One region of the Pseudomonas sp. IT-P12 genome, then DNA from elsewhere that is predicted to be linked to it. Evidence: predicted binding sites of a transcription regulator. Region 1 holds the regulator's gene; each other region holds the start of a gene.
The links. The regulator FliA, encoded in region 1, starts transcription of late flagellar genes. The targets are predictions, from matches to a motif close to CTAAAGTTTNNNNNNNNNNNGCCGNTAA.
Positions count from the first base shown of each region.

Region 2: motA (flagellar motor stator protein MotA) is a predicted target of FliA. The motif match lies at 2,251-2,278, and genes of this name have one in related genera.
Region 3: ACM6IM_RS06020 (methyl-accepting chemotaxis protein) is a predicted target of FliA. The motif match lies at 2,223-2,250, and genes of this name have one in related genera.

Region 1 is NZ_CATKPY010000021.1:874,054-879,546, reverse strand. Features, by position in the region: gene fleN (flagellar synthesis regulator FleN) at 1-625, shown strand, start outside; gene fliA (RNA polymerase sigma factor FliA) at 622-1,362, shown strand; gene ACM6IM_RS13045 (chemotaxis response regulator CheY) at 1,530-1,901, shown strand; gene ACM6IM_RS13040 (protein phosphatase CheZ) at 1,924-2,712, shown strand; gene ACM6IM_RS13035 (chemotaxis protein CheA) at 2,766-5,024, shown strand; gene ACM6IM_RS13030 (protein-glutamate methylesterase/protein-glutamine glutaminase) at 5,075-5,493, shown strand, end outside.
Region 2 is NZ_CATKPY010000023.1:401,723-407,215, reverse strand. Features, by position in the region: gene motB (flagellar motor protein MotB) at 299-1,327, opposite strand; gene motA (flagellar motor stator protein MotA) at 1,331-2,182, opposite strand; gene ACM6IM_RS20055 (HDOD domain-containing protein) at 2,349-3,887, shown strand; gene rhdA (thiosulfate sulfurtransferase) at 3,927-4,742, shown strand; gene asd (archaetidylserine decarboxylase) at 4,761-5,493, shown strand, end outside.
Region 3 is NZ_CATKPY010000011.1:618,113-623,605, reverse strand. Features, by position in the region: partial or broken gene ACM6IM_RS06040 (hypothetical protein) at 1-84, opposite strand, end outside; partial or broken gene ACM6IM_RS06035 (hypothetical protein) at 85-282, opposite strand; gene ACM6IM_RS06030 (copper chaperone PCu(A)C) at 686-1,174, opposite strand; gene ACM6IM_RS06025 (SCO family protein) at 1,174-1,779, opposite strand; gene ACM6IM_RS06020 (methyl-accepting chemotaxis protein) at 2,275-3,303, shown strand; gene ACM6IM_RS06015 (SDR family NAD(P)-dependent oxidoreductase) at 3,451-4,194, opposite strand; gene ACM6IM_RS06010 (tRNA (adenine(22)-N(1))-methyltransferase) at 4,476-5,171, shown strand; gene ACM6IM_RS06005 (pyridoxamine 5'-phosphate oxidase family protein) at 5,359-5,493, shown strand, end outside.

The DNA.
Region 1 (5,493 bases):
CCGCTGTGAGCTGCGTGACGTATTGTTGCAGGGGCCCGGTGGCATCCGCATCGTCCCGGCAGCGTCCGGCACCCAGAGCATGGTGCACCTGAGCCCGGCCCAGCATGCCGGCCTGATCCAGGCGTTCAGCGATATCGGTGACAACCTCGACGTGCTGGTGATCGACACCGCTGCGGGTATTGGTGACTCGGTAGTCAGCTTCGTTCGCGCCGCGCAGGAAGTGCTGCTGGTGGTCTGTGACGAGCCGACCTCCATCACCGATGCCTACGCGCTGATCAAACTGTTGAACCGCGACTACGGCATGAACCGCTTCCGCGTCCTGGCCAACATGGCCCAGAGCCCGCAGGAAGGGCGCAACCTGTTCGCCAAGTTGACGAAGGTCACGGATCGCTTCCTGGACGTCGCCTTACAATACGTCGGCGCGGTGCCCTACGACGAAAGCGTGCGCAAGGCCGTCCAGAAGCAGCGCGCCGTCTACGAAGCCTTCCCGCGTTCCAAGTGCTCCCTGGCCTTCAAGGCCATCGCACAAAAGGTCGATACCTGGCCGCTGCCCGCCAATCCGCGTGGGCACCTGGAGTTTTTCGTCGAGCGCCTCGTGCAACAAACGGCAGGACCCGTGCTATGACAGCCAGCGGTTACAACCTCTACAAGAAGTCGGCGCGTGACGCGCAGTACGAGCTGATCGAGCGTTACGCGCCACTGGTCAAACGCATTGCCTACCACTTGCTGGCGCGTCTGCCGGCCAGTGTCCAGGTCGAAGACCTGATCCAGGCCGGCATGATCGGCCTGCTGGAAGTATCGACCAAATACGACGCCAGCAAAGGCGCCAGTTTCGAGACGTACGCGGGCATTCGAATCCGCGGCGCCATGCTTGATGAAGTGCGCAAGGGGGACTGGGCGCCACGTTCGGTCCACCGCAATACCCGCATGGTCAGCGACGCGATTCGCTCGATTGAAGCTAAAACCGGCCGTGACGCTAAAGATCACGAGGTTGCGGCCGAACTCCAATTGAGTCTCGACGATTATTACGGGATTTTGAACGACACCCTGGGCAGCCGGTTATTCAGTTTCGACGATCTGTTGCAGGACGGCGAACACGAAGGGCTGCACGAGGATGGCGCGAGTGCTCATCTCGAGCCGTCACGCGACCTGGAAGATGAACGCTTCCAGGCGGCGTTGGCGGACGCGATTGCCAATTTGCCGGAGCGCGAGCGACTGGTGTTGGCGCTGTACTACGACGAAGAGTTGAATCTCAAGGAAATCGGTGAAGTCCTGGGGGTCAGTGAATCTCGGGTCAGCCAGTTACACAGCCAGTGCGCGGCCCGTTTGCGGGGGCGTTTGGGGGAGTGGCGAGCGCGCTGAAGGCAGTGTGGGGACACTGCGAACGTGGCTGGTGTGGTGTTGAACCACGCCGGTCTCGATCTGTTGTGCTCCAGACAGTCATTGAGTGCTCTGCCGAATTGATTGAAATGGCGCGTCCAGGTGCTGGGCGCGTTTAAGACTGCTTGGAGGTCGAATTGGACAAGAACATGAAAATCCTCATCGTTGATGACTTCTCAACGATGCGGCGGATCATCAAGAACCTGTTGCGTGACCTTGGGTTCACCAACACGGTCGAGGCTGACGATGGCACCACCGCCATTCCGGTTCTCAACAGCGGAAGCATCGACTTTCTGGTCACCGACTGGAACATGCCCGGCATGACCGGTATCGATCTGCTGCGCCACGTGCGCGCCGACGAAAAGCTCAAGCACCTGCCGGTACTGATGGTGACGGCTGAAGCCAAGCGCGAGCAGATCATCGAAGCGGCCCAGGCCGGTGTAAACGGTTATGTGGTCAAACCCTTCACGGCCCAGGCGTTGAAAGAAAAAATCGAGAAGATTTTCGAACGCATCGGTTGAGTCACGGCGCCACGGGGGAGCTATGGACCACAAAGAATCTTCACAGGGCGACTTTGAGTCGACCCTGAAAAAACATGCGGTCGAACTGGTCGAAAGCCTTGAAAAAGGCAAGTTCGGCGACGCGGTGCAACTGATCCATGAGCTCAATCAGACCCGTGACCGCGGCCTGTATCAGGAAGTGGGCAAGCTCACCCGCGAGTTGCATAGCGCGATCGTCAATTTCCAGATCGATCCGAACATGCCGCAAGCCGAGGAAGTGTCCCAGATCACGGATGCCACCGAACGCCTGGGGTATGTTGTCAAGCTGACAGAGGCCGCTGCCAATCGCACCATGGACCTGGTCGAGAGCTCAACGCCCCTGGTCAACAGCCTGGGCGATGAAGCCCAGGCGCTGAGCACCGACTGGGGGCGCTTCATGCGTCGCGAGGTCGGGGCCGAGGAGTTCCGCGAGCTGGCACGGCGTGTCGACGGTTTTCTGGCACGCAGCAGCACGGACAATCGGGCGGTGTCGAGCAACCTCAACGACATCCTGCTCGCGCAGGATTACCAGGACCTCACCGGCCAGGTGATCAAGCGTGTCACGCAATTGGTCACTGAAGTTGAAGCCAACCTGCTCAAGCTCGTGCTCATGGCCAGTCAGGTGGACCGCTTTGCGGGCATCGAACATGACCGTGAAGCAATGCTTGCAGAAAAAGATCCACAAAAACATCTCTCTCAGGGTGAAGGTCCACAGATTCATGCCGATAAAAGAGAAGACGTTGTGTCCGGTCAGGACGACGTGGACGATTTGCTATCCAGCCTGGGCTTTTAACATTCAGGCATTTTAGGTTTTTGGGTTTTTAGACCTGTAGGAGCACACCCTTAATGAGCTTCGGCGCCGATGAAGAGATCCTTCAGGATTTCCTGGTTGAGGCCGGCGAGATTCTAGAGCAACTGTCCGAACAGCTGGTCGAGCTGGAAAGCCGACCTGATGATGCGGACTTGCTCAATGCAATTTTTCGCGGTTTTCACACTGTAAAAGGGGGCGCCGGCTTCCTTCAGCTCAATGAGCTGGTGGAGTGCTGTCACATCGCCGAGAACGTGTTCGACATCCTGCGCAAGGGTGAGCGCCGCGTCGACTCGGAATTGATGGACGTGGTTCTCGAAGCGCTGGACTCGGTGAACAGCATGTTCGGCGAAGTCCGCGATCGCAGCCCGATCACGGCTGCCACACCTGAATTGCTCGCCGCCCTGGCGCGTCTGGCCGAGCCGCAATCGGCCGATCAGGCCGCGCCGGTGGCCGACGTGGTGGAAGCGCCACAGGCAGCGGCCGCCGAAGCCGAGTCGGGCGATATTACCGATAACGAATTCGAACAACTGCTGGACTCGCTGAACGCCGTCAAGGCCGAGGCCGAGGCACCGGCAGCTGCTCCGGTCGCAGCGTCCGACGCGGCCAGTGATGAAATCACCGATGCCGAGTTCGAGTCGCTGCTCGACCAGCTCCACGGCAAGGGCCAGTTCGCCGCCGACGCGGTGGGCGCAGCGCCAGCCGCTCCGGCCGCCGCCGCGCCGAAAGAGCCGGGCGACAGCTCCGACATTACCGACGACGAATTCGAGGCATTGCTCGATCAGTTGCACGGCAAGGGCAACTTTGCGGTCGACGCACTGGAGTCGGCCATCGCGTCGGTCCCGGCCTCGGCTGCGCCAAGTGCCGCCGCGGCGGGCAGCGACCTGATCACCGATCACGAGTTCGAATCGCTGCTCGACGATTTGCACGGCAAGGGCAAGTTCACCGATGTCGCCAGCGGTGCCGCCGCTTCTTCGGTCGCCACCCCCGCTGCCAAGGCACCGGCTGCCAAGGCTGCCGAGCCCAAGGCCGAAACGCCCAAGCCTGCGCCCGCGCCGAAGCCTGCCGCTGCACCGGCACCTGCCCGGGCCGCCGCCGCAGCCCCTGCGGAAAAACCGGCCAGCGAGGCCGAGACCACTGTGCGGGTCGACACCGCGCGTCTCGACGAAATCATGAACATGGTCGGTGAGCTGGTGCTGGTGCGCAACCGCCTGGTGCGCCTGGGTGCCAACAGCGCCGATGAAGCCATGTCCAAGGCGGTGTCCAACCTCGATGTGGTCACGGCCGACCTGCAGACCGCGGTCATGAAGACCCGGATGCAGCCGATCAAGAAGGTGTTCGGGCGTTTCCCGCGTCTGGTCCGCGACCTGGCACGCCAGCTCAAGAAAGAGATCAACCTGGAGCTGGTCGGCGAAGAAACCGACCTCGACAAGAACCTCGTCGAGGCCCTGGCCGACCCGCTGGTCCACTTGGTGCGCAACGCGGTCGACCACGGCATCGAGTCGCCGGAAGAACGCGAAGCCTCGGGCAAGGCCCGTGGTGGCAAGGTCATCCTCGCCGCCGAGCAGGAAGGCGACCACATCCTGCTGTCGATCTCCGATGACGGCAAGGGCATGGACCCGAACGTCCTGCGCGCCATCGCGGTAAAACGCGGGGTGATGGACAAGGATGCGGCCGATCGCCTGAGCGACACCGAGTGCTACAACCTGATTTTCGCCCCGGGTTTCTCGACCAAGACCGAGATCTCCGACGTGTCGGGTCGTGGCGTGGGCATGGACGTGGTGAAGACCAAGATTTCCCAGCTCAACGGTTCGATCAACATCTACTCGACCAAGGGCCAGGGCTCGAAGATCGTCATCAAGGTGCCGTTGACCCTGGCGATCATGCCGACGCTGATGGTCATGTTGGGCAACCAGGCGTTTGCGTTCCCGCTGGTGAACGTCAACGAGATTTTCCACCTCGACCTGTCGACCACCAACGTGGTGGATGGCCAGGAAGTGGTGATCGTGCGGGACAAGGCACTGCCATTGTTCTACCTCAAGCGCTGGCTGGTCAGCTCCGCCGCTCACGAAGAGCAGCGCGAGGGCCATGTGGTGATTCTTTCGGTGGGCACCCAGCGGATCGGCTTCGTCGTCGATCAACTGGTGGGCCAGGAAGAAGTGGTCATCAAGCCATTGGGCAAAATGCTGCAGGGAACCCCGGGCATGTCGGGCGCCACCATCACCGGTGATGGCCGCATCGCGCTGATTCTCGATGTTCCGAGCATGCTCAAGCGTTACGCCGCACGGCGTATTTGATTCAGGGGGAGCGGGGCGACCTAGCCTCGCTCCCGCCTAACGGAGTGTTTATGGTAGTCAAGGTCCTGGTGGTGGACGATTCGGGTTTTTTCCGCCGCCGCGTCTCGGAAATTCTTTCAGCGGACTCCAATATCCAGGTCGTCGGTACGGCGACCAATGGCAAAGAGGCGATCGATCAGGCGCTGGCCCTCAAGCCGGACGTGATCACCATGGACTACGAGATGCCGATGATGGATGGCATCACGGCGGTGCGGCACATCATGCAGCGCTGCCCGACTCCGGTGTTGATGTTCTCCTCACTGACGCACGAAGGCGCCCGGGTCACCCTGGACGCGCTGGACGCCGGTGCGGTGGATTTCCTGCCGAAAAATTTCGAAGACATCTCGCGTAACCCCGAGAAGGTCAAGCAACTGCTGTGCGAGAAGATTCTCAGCATCTCGCGCAGCAACCGTCGTGTCAGCGCCTACAG
Region 2 (5,493 bases), on a different contig from region 1:
CTCCCACATGGACAATGCTGAACCTGTGGGAGCGAGCCCTGCTCGCGATGGTCGTCAACGATGACACGGGGGTGCCTGATGCCCCATGGCGGTCTCAGGCTCTTCGCGGGCAGGCTCGCTCCCACATGGACAATGCTGAACCTGTGGGAGCGAGCCCTGCTCGCGAAGGTCGTCAACGATGACGCTGGGTGCCTGATGCCCCGTGGCGGTCTCAGGTTCTTCGCGGGCAGGCTCGCGCCTACAGGGGTGCGTCCAGGCGGGATGCAAAAAACCGACATCGCTGTCGGTTTTTTGTGGATCAAGGCTTCGGCGGTTCTGCCGGTTTCGGCGCCGGGTCGTCGAACAGGTTCAGGCGTTCGCGAAGCTCATGGGCCGGCAGCGGTTCCTTCCCCGGTGGCAGCGCGTTCGGGTCGGCCGGTGTGGCCGGCACTTCACCCGGGCCGCCCTGGCCTTGCGCCGGTTCCGGAGCAGGCTCGGCACCTTGCGAGCCTTCGATGGCCCGCTGGGCCTTCTTGGTCAGCACAATGATGTCGATGCGACGGTTGACCGGATTGAGCGGGTTCTCGCGATCGAACAAGGCCGACGACGCATAACCCACCACGCGCGCCACTTGCTCGTCCGGATAACTGCCCGCCACCAGCGCGCGACGTGCGGCGTTGGCGCGGTTGGCCGAAAGCTCCCAGTTGCCGAAATCGCCGGTGCCGGCGTACGGCTTGGCATCGGTGTGACCACTGATGCTGATCTTGTTCGGCACCGCCTTGATGGTGTCGGCCATGGCCAGCAGGATGTCTTCGAAATACGGTTTCAGGCGAGCACTGCCGGAGTCGAACATCGGGCGGTTCTCGGCGTCCACGATCTGGATGCGCAAGCCGTCGGTGGTGATCTCGAACAGGATCTGATCCTTGAACTTCTGCAGTTGCGGGTTTTCTTCAACCTTGTTCTGCAACTCTTGCAGCAGCAGTTCCAGACGCTCCTTCTCCACCATCTCGGCCATGCCTTCGACCTGTTCGGTGTCGACGGTCACCTTGTCCGGCTGCGGTTGGGACTTCACCTCGGGGTTGAGGGTGTTCTCCGGCGCCAGGGTCGGCGTACCGCCCAGGTCGATGATGTAGGGTGTGCCGCTCTCGGAAAAACCGACCGGGTCCTTGAAGTAACCGGCGATGGCGAGCTTCTGTTCCGGTGTGGCGGTGGACAGCAGCCACAACACCAGGAAGAACGCCATCATCGCCGTGGCGAAGTCCGCGAAGGCGATTTTCCAAGCGCCCCCGTGGTGCCCGCCGGCGATGCGCTTGACGCGCTTGACGATTATCGGCTGATTATTTTCCATGGCTTAGCGACCGCGAACCGCTTGTTCCAGCTCAGCGAAGCTAGGACGGTGCGCCGGGTACAGAACCTTGCGCCCGAACTCCACGGCCAGCGACGGCGGCATGCCGGAGGCCGAAGCCACCAGCGAAGCCTTGATCGCTTCATACACGTTCAGTTCTTCCTTGGCATCATGAGCCAGGGAGTGGGCCAGCGGACCGAAGAAACCGTACGCGGCGAGAATACCGAAGAACGTACCGACGAGCGCCGCACCCACGTGCAGGCCGATGGATTTCTGGTCACCGTCGCCCAGGGAGGCCATGGTCACCACGATACCCAGTACGGCCGCGACGATACCGAAGCCCGGCATGCCGTCGGCGATACCGTTCACCGCGTGGGACGGATGCTCGAGGTCTTCCTTGAGGCTGTAGAGTTCCATGTCGAACAGGCCTTCCAGCTCATGGGGAGCCATGTTGCCGGACGACATGATGCGCAGGTAATCGCAGATGAACGCGGTCATGCGTTCGTCCTTGAGCACTGCCGGGTATTTGGCAAAGATCGGGCTGGCGGCCGCGTCTTCGATGTCGCCTTCGATGGCCATCATGCCTTCGCGACGACTTTTGTTGAGGATCTCGTACACCAGCCCCAGCACTTCCAGGTAGAAAGTGTGGCTGAAACGGGAACTGAACATGCCCAGGGACTTCTTGAGCACGTGCATGGTCATGTAGCCAGGGTTGGCCTGCAAGAATGCACCAAGGGCTGCGCCGCCGATGATCAGTACCTCGAAGGGTTGGATCAGGGCCGCAATCTTGCCGTGGGAGAGCACGTATCCGCCGAGCACGCTCGCGAACACGACGATGATGCCGATTATTTTAGCCATAGGTAGGAGAGCACTTACTGAGTCGGGTTCAAGGTCATATTCGGAAGTTAAAAAATCTCTTCTTCTACTTATCGGCAAAACTGCGCCAGACTATAGCCAGTTCAGGCGAAAAGCCAATTTGGCCCATTCAGGGCGCAGGTATTGCAGACGATGATCACGTCCAACCATGGCGAATGAAACGAACGTTCCAGCTCCAAAACCGACCACGCTCGAAGGCTGGGTAAAGCTTCTCGATGGTGTTCGCCTGCCCGTCCCGCAAGCCAGCCACGACCGGGTTTGCAAGGCAATCGGCGACACTCGCAGCTCGCTGCGCGATATCGCCGAGCTGATGCAGGACAGCCCTGCGCTGGCCCTGAGCGTGATTCGCGAAGCCAACCGGCAGACTCACGGCAGCATGGCCGAACCGGCGGAAAACCTTGAAGTGGCGATCACTCGCCTGGGCTTGAAGCGCACCGAAGAGCTGCTCGCGCGCCTGCCCGCGATGCCTGAATCGCAAATTCCCGTGACCCTGCGCCAACTGCAGTTGATCAGCCAGCACGCGACCCAGCAGGCCAATGGCTTTTTCGCTGCACGCCTGGCCCGGCTGTGGCAGGACATCCATTGGGGCAGTCTGTTGTTCCTGTCACCGCTGTGGCCAATGGCGTTGACTCACCCGCAATTGCTCGAGGAGTGGGAGCTGCGGGTCATCCACAAGGGCGAGTCGGCACGCACCGTCGAGAAACAATTGTTCGGCGTGCGTCTGCTGCGGATCGCGCAGAAGCTGGTGGAGACCTGGCGCCTGCCGATCTGGGTGCAGCAGGGTTACAGGCTGCTGCTCAAGGAACAGCGCGAGCTGGTGAAAGTCCTGCGCATCGCCCGTGACGTCGATCACCCGCTGCGCCAGCAGAACCGGCTCGATGACGACCCGACGTTGCGTCGCTGGCTCAATCAGCCCGCCAACACCGTGTTGCTGGCCAACGGCCTGGCACTCTCGGCGCAACAGTCCTGGGACTGCCCGCACAGTGAGCGCTGGCAGTACCTGACCAGCCTTTACCTGCAAATGCCCATGGACGAGTTGCAGCAGCAACTGCACCAGCAGGCGGCCAACAGCGCACGCCATCACGCTGCGCCGGACCTTTGGCACCCTGCCATTGCGCTGCTGTGGCCGTGGGGCTCCTCGCACGTCCCCGCCGGCCTGATGCCCGCCCCGGCCCCCACCACCGAAGACCTGGCCAAGTGGCGCGTGCAATGTGCCGAGCTGCTGGTGGAACCCAGCCGGTTCACCAACGCCATGCACTTGACCAACTCGGCCCGGGACGCCCTGGTGGCGTGCGGCATGCGTCGGGTGATGATCCTGATGGCCGATCGCACCCACGCCAATCTTCGGGTGCACCAGACGGCCGGGCTGCCCAAGGAGGCGGGCGGGCTGAATTTCGTGGTCAGCCAGAGCAACGTGTTGCAACGCCTGCTGGCGCAACAGGCCCAGGTGCGTATAACGCCGGCCAATAACGCACAGTTTTCAGCGCTGTTGCCACCTGGCCTGCGCGCACAATTTCGCGGTGATCACCTGCTGCTGCGCTCGCTGGTCAACAACGGCCGCGTGATCATGATCGTGGTGGCGGATCAGGGAGGCGGGCCGTTTTCGGACATCACCGTGCAGGCTTTCGGTAAAACCGCGCAGTGCATCGAGAAAGCCCTGCACAGCTTTAGCCATCGCGGCCAATGACCCGCTACAATCCTCCCCTTTGTGCTCTGGAGACCTCACATGTCTGACTTCTCTGGCTTGCCGCTAGTGATCGAACCGAGCGACTTGCTCCCTCGCCTCGACGCCGGTGAACTGATTCTGGTGGACCTGACCAGCAGCGCCCGCTATGCCGAAGGGCATATTCCCGGCGCGCGCTTCGTCGATCCGAAACGTACGCAACTCGGCCAGCCACCGGCGCCGGGCCTGATGCCACCGCAAGCGGCGCTCGAGGCGTTGTTCGGTGAGCTGGGGCACAACCCCGATGCGGTCTACGTGGTCTATGACGACGAAGGCGGCGGCTGGGCCGGGCGTTTCATCTGGTTGCTGGATGTCATCGGCCACTCGCGCTATCACTACCTCGACGGTGGCCTTACCGCGTGGCTGGCGGAAGGCTCGCCGATGTCGATCCAGGTCCCGCCAGCGGTAGGCGGCCCGGTTTCGTTGACCCTGCACGACGAACCCACCGCCACCCGCGAATACCTGCAAAGCCGCCTGGGCGCGGCTGACCTGGCGATCTGGGACGCGCGCGGGCCGCTGGAATACTCCGGCGAGAAAGTCCTGGCGGCCAAGGCCGGACACATCCCCGGCGCGGTCAATTTCGAATGGACCGAGGGCATGGACCCGAGGCGCAACCTGCGCATCCGCACCGACATGCCGCAGATCCTGGAACAACTCGGGATCAGCAAGGACAAAGAAGTCATCACCCATTGCCAGACTCACCACCGTTCTGGCTTCACTTATCTGGTGGCCAAGTCCCTCGGTTATCCGCGGGTCAAGGGCTACGCCGGCTCCTGGGGCGAATGGGGCAACCATCCCGATACGCCCGTCGAGATTTAAGGTTTTAAAGGACAATTAATGAACAAGCGTCTGTTTATCCTCAGCCAGTACCTGCTGCCCCACCATTTGCTTTCGCGACTGGCCGGCTGCATCGCCGAATGCCGCGTGCGCTGGTTCAAGAATGCTTTCACCACATGGTTCGCCAAGCGCTACCAGGTGGACATGTCCCAGGCCCTGGTCGAGGACATCACCGCCTATGAACACTTCAACGCCTTCTTCACACGCGCCTTGAAGGACGGTGCACGCCCGCTGGACGAAACCCCGGGCGCCATCCTCAGCCCCGCCGATGGCGCGGTCAGCCAGCTCGGCCCGATCGAGCACGGTCGCGTGTTCCAGGCCAAGGGCCACAGCTTCAGCGTACTGGAATTGCTCGGGGGTGACCCGGCCAACGCGGCGCCGTTCATGGGCGGCGATTTCGCCACCATCTACCTGTCGCCCAAGGACTACCACCGCGTGCACATGCCACTGGCCGGCACCCTGCGCGAGATGGTCTATATCCCGGGGCGGATCTTCTCGGTCAACCAGACCACCGCTGAAAACGTTCCGGAGCTGTTTGCCCGCAACGAGCGGGTGGCGTGCATTTTCGACACCGAGCGCGGGCCAATGGCCGTGGTGCTGGTCGGCGCGATGATCGTGGCGTCGATTGAAACCGTGTGGGCGGGCCTCGTGACACCACCGAAACGCGCGCTGAAAACCTTCCGCTACGACGAAGCCGCCCGCGCGCCGATCCATCTGGAAAAGGGCGCCGAAC
Region 3 (5,493 bases), on a different contig from region 1:
CGCCGCAAGCTTATTGGCGCCGACCTTGTCCGCGCCGTCCGCCGCGAGTTTATTGGCACCGACTTTGTCTGCGCCGTCCGCCGCGAGTTTATTGGCACCGACTTTGTCCGCGCCATCCGCCGCAAGCTTGTTGGCGCCGACTTTGTCCGCACCGTCCGCCGCGAGCTTATTGGCGCCGACCTTGTCAGCGCCGTCCGCCGCGAGTTTATTGGCACCGACCTTGTCCGCGCCGTCCGCCGCGAGTTTGTTGGCACCGACCTTGTCCGCACCATCCGCCGCAACGGCCCCTGCGCCCACATGATCCGCGCCATCTGATGCCAGCGCCCGTACTTCCGCAGCCCAACCCGGTATTGCCACCGTTGCCGAGACGACCAAAACAACGCCTGAAAGAAGTTTGTATTTCATTGGTGTTCTCCACGACCCATCAGCCACAAAGCGATCGAGCATGTCCGAAAAAGACGCAGACTCTTGGCTGTTAACGTTGGCGATTGGCACGGGTGCCGAAGGGCACGCGTGTCGATGTGTTGCATGAAACCGGAAAGAAAACCTGATCAGTATAGATCGTCAGGGAAAAGGCGGGAGGGGATTGCGAACTGTTTGCAGTTCAGGGGCCGTTCGGGGTGTTCGCTGCAGGTTTATCGAGGCGGGGAGCGGTGGCTGGGCACCACTCCCTTCCAGCAACGGATCAATGCATCTTGCTGTGGTCCATCATGTTCAGCGCGCGCACCGGCGCCTCGATGTTGATCACTTCTTTTTTGCCGTCATCGTGCTCGACGGTCAGCACCATCGGCACTTTGTCGCCTTCCTTTACCTGAGCGACCAGGTCGATCAGCATCACGTGATAGCTGTCGGAGTTGAACGCGACCGCTTTGCCGGCGGGCAAGGGGACAAACTCCACGGCTTGCATGCTCATCACGTCGTTTTTCATGGTCGACTGATGGATCTGCACGGTTTTGGCCGCTGGCGATTGAGCGCTGATCAGCTTGCCGTCGCTGCTCGACGTGACGGTCATGAATGCGCCGGTGGATTGTTGTCCCGCGACGGTGGCGCGAACCCAGGCGTCTTCGACCTGGGTCTGGGCGCAAGCGTGAGCCGCCAGGCTGAGCATGGACAGGCCCAGCACCAGTTGTCCCACCCGCGCATTGAAGCGGGATTTAAGGGTGATCGAGTTCATCAGCAGACCTCCATGACGGTCAGTAAGTCTTCCGTACACTCTTGTGCCGAAAGCGAGTGAGACAACCCAAGGCGCAGCGTGCCCCGCGTGTCATAAACGTAGCTGGTCGCCGTGTGGGAAATGGTATAGGTGGAGCCGCTCGGGACTTTTTCGTAGAACACGTCGAACTCTTTGGCCGTCGCTGCGGTTTCTTCCAGTGTCCCGTGAAGCGCGACAAAGGTGGGGTCAAAGGTCTTGACGTAGGCGTCCAGCATTGACGGGGTATCCCGTTCGGGGTCCAGGGTGATGAAGACGACTTGCAGCAGGTCACCGTCCTTGCCCATCAATTTCTTGATCTGAGCCGCGCGGGCGAGGGTGGTCGGGCACACCGCCGGGCATTGGGTGAAGCCGAAGAACACCATCGGCATCATGCCGCGGAAGCTCGAAAGCGTCGTCAGGTTGCCTTCCGAGTCTTTCAACTTGAATGTGCGCCCCAGAATCTTGTCGCTCAGGTCCTTGCCGTACTTGTACGACAGGCGGACGCTGTTGTCGCAGCCTGTCAGCAGGCCCAGACCGAGTAAACCGATACCTGCAACCACCTTGCGGCGGGTCAACAAAACAGTCATTTCTACAGCCTTTCTGATCAGCCCGGTCCCGGGGCTCATAGCGGATGATTGACGCCGGCAGGGGCGCAATCCTTCGTGCGGGTCATACAGGCGCAATTCTACCGTTTTCCGGGGGCTTCCAAAGCTTGCGACAGGCTGCCACAGGCAAGGCAATCTCCCTGAGGGCGGGTGTTTCGGAGTGTTTGTGCGACGTACTGTCGCAGGTCTTTTTGGCGTGAAGCACTTTCGTGCCAAAAACCTGGGTATATGGCCTCGCAAGCGCTTGCCTGAATCGAATCAGCTGAACTAGAGTCGGCACATTGATTTCACAGTGCCACCAGCGTGGATAGCACGGCATAAAAACAGAAATCTCGCAAAAACAGACCAGGGCACACTGGCTGAATAACTAGAAAATCATTGAGTCTGCCGTGCATCTCATTGCATGGGTACGGCTCATCCAAAGCTTCAACTTGATAAGGCTGCCGCCGACCAACACCTCTTTGAAGCACAAAGAAAATGATCGAACCAGAACGAATTGTCACGTTGTCGCGGGAAGTCGAAGCGTTGGCAAACCGTGGCATCAGCGACATCCAGATGATCACTCGCCAGACCCGCCTGCTTGCAATCAATGCCTTGATCGAGGCCGCCCACGCAGGCAAGGCCGGCCAGGGGTTTGCCGTGGTGGCTGAAGAGGTCAAGGTGATCTCCGAGCGTATCTCGAGGATCGCCGGCACCATGACCGAAGACCTCCAGGCATCCGTCAATGAGTTGACCGCACTGGGGGAGGGCATGTGCTTTGACGTGCGCGGACAGCGCTTGGCCGACCTGTCGCTGAACATGATCGAAATCATGGATCGCAATCTCTACGAGCGGACCTGCGATGTCCGCTGGTGGGCGACCGATGCCTCGCTGGTCGATGCCCTCAAGTCTGCCGACGAACAGGCCTGCGCCTACGCCTGTGAACGCCTGGGCATCATTCTCGACAGCTATACGGTTTATCTGGATATCTGGCTTGCGGACACCCGTGGCCGTGTCATTGCCACCGGCCGTTCCAGTGTTTATGGCAAGACCGTCGGCGCCGATGTCAGCGACGCGCCCTGGTTCCGGATGGCGCTGCAACACACCCGCAGCGACCAGTATCATGCCGGCAATGTCTGCGTCGAACCGTTGCTCAATGGTGCACAAACCTGCGCCTTCAGCGCGGCAGTGCGCAGCAATGCCCAAGGCCCGGTGATGGGTGTGATCGGCATTTTCTTCGACTGGGAGAACCAGGCCAGGTCCATCATCAACGGCGTGCGATTGACCGAGGAAGAACGTTCGCGCAGTTGCGTCATGATGGTCGATGCCAGCAATAACATCCTGGCCAGCTCCAATCCTCAGGCCTCGCTCGGGCAACGCATCGCCCTGACGACCAAAGCGGGCCAGGCCTCTGGCTACAGCGTACAACCCAATAACGCCCTGCAGGGCTATTCACTCACGCCCGGCTTTGAGACCTATCCCGGCATGGGCTGGTACGGGGTGATCGAGCAGCAATTGCCCGAATGACCTGACCGCCCCTCTGCAGGCGCGAGCTTGTTCGCTCCTGCAGATCCAGCGCAGCCTCTCATGGGAGCGTGCCTGCTCACGACCCCCCCCCCGGCAGCCAACGCTTTCGTGGGCGCCCATCGCGAGCGAGCCCGCTCCCGCGGGATGTCAGCGGACGGTATAGCCTTTGTCGACGACCCAATCCTGGCCATACACACTTCTGGCGCCGTTGCTCAGCTGGAACAGGACGACGTCGGCCACCGCACCGGCTTCGAGGAACTCACCGCCAATAAGGCGCTTGTTCACCTGAGTGGCGACATTGGCCAGGTCCTGATGATTGAGGCCCAGAGTCGACCAGATCGGTGTAGCGGTCGGGCCCGGGGACACCATGTTGATGCGGATTCCCTGGGGCGCCAACTCGACGGCCAGTGTGCGGGCATGCGCCTGCAGGGCGGCCTTGGACGCAATGTAGGCGGCCAGGCCTGGGAAGGTCACACCGGTCAGGAACGTGGTGATGAACACCACCGATGCCGGGTTGGCCAGGTTCCCGCGCAGGTGGGCCAAGGTATTCAGCGCGCCGGCGCCGTTGACGGCCCACTGCCGATCGAAGGCTTGCAGGTCGAGGCAGTCGGCCAGCTCGGCGATGCCGGCATTCGGCACCAGATAATGCACCGGGCCCAGGCGCAAAGCGTGTTGTGCCAGTTGTTCCAGGTCTTGTGCCTTCGTGACATCGCCAGACACCCAGGTCAATTGCCCGGCAAAGTGTCGAGCCAGTTCTTCCAGCCCACCCATTTTCCGCGACATGGCCAGAACCCTGGCACCCTGTGCAAGAAGTCGGGCCGTGACGGCCAGACCGATACCGGAGCTGGCACCGGTGACAACCGCCAGGCGTCCTTCGAAATCGTTACTCATCGCTATTTATCCTGAATGAACATGAGTTGGTGTTAAGTCCGAACCCGACTATTCAAGATGTGGGCCAGATGCCAGGGCCCCGTAAGACAAGGGCTTCAGCCCGGATGCAGTCTTTATGACAGCAGGAATGCGGGGTTATAAAGACCCTTTGCAGTCAATAAGACGCGCCCTGTCGAGCGATGCGCCTGATCGTTTGGATTTGAATTGCGCCGCGATGCCCGACAGAATCGCGGCCCTGCCTGGCCGAGGGAGCCAGTCATTCGTCGTGAAGAGGGTAGTCGTTGAAGCAACAGACTTTATCCAGGCGCCTGGAGCGGGTGGCAGCACATGTGCCGGCGGGTGCACGCCTGGCCGATATCGGCTCGGATCACGGTTACCTGCCGGTGGCACTGATACGCCGTGGCGCCATCACGGCGGCGGTGGCCGGCGAAGTGGCCGTGACGCCGTTTCGTGCCGCCGAACGCACCGTGCGCGAGAACGATCTGGAGCCGTGGATCAGCGTGCGCCTGGCCAATGGCCTGGCGGCGATCGAGCCGGCGGATGCCATCACCGTCATCACCCTCTGCGGCATGGGCGGTGAAACGATCCGCGACATCCTCGACAGCGGCAAGGCCTGTCTCAGTGGCCTGGAGCGTCTGATCCTGCAGCCCAATGGCGGGGAGCAACCTCTGCGCCAATGGCTGATGAACCATGGCTACCGCATCCTGTTCGAGGAAGTGCTGCGGGAAAACCGCTTCGACTACGAAATCATCGTGGCCGAACGCGGCGAGGCGGTGCACTACACCGCCGAGCAACTGTACTTCGGCCCAGTGCAGCTGCAGGCTCGCAGCCCGGCGTTCCTTGACAAGTGGCAACGACTGTTGCGCGAGAAACAGCGGACGCTGGCGCAATTTCAGCGCGCGCGGCAAGTCGTGCCTGAGGAAAAAGTGCAGGAGATACGCCAGCAGACCCGGTGGATCGACGACCTGCTGGCTTGATCCTGCTTCGCATGCGGCTGACACCATTTCATTTCCTGAAATAGTGGATTGCAATTCATGCCCATTCCGCCGCAGACACTTCAAGGTGAAGATGAGCGCTCACCCAGTCCCCTCCGCCCAGGAGGGGGCACTCATCACCCTGGCCGCTGACGTGATGGTTGACGCTGCGGGCGCGAGGAGAGCCGCTATGGACGAAGTCTCGAAAGCACCATCCTCCCCCTGGCACGAGGGTGAGCTGACCTTGCAACGCACAGTGGGCGCTGTCGACATGATGGTGGGGGTCGGCGAGCGGCAACTGTCCCGTACCTGGATGCCGGATCAA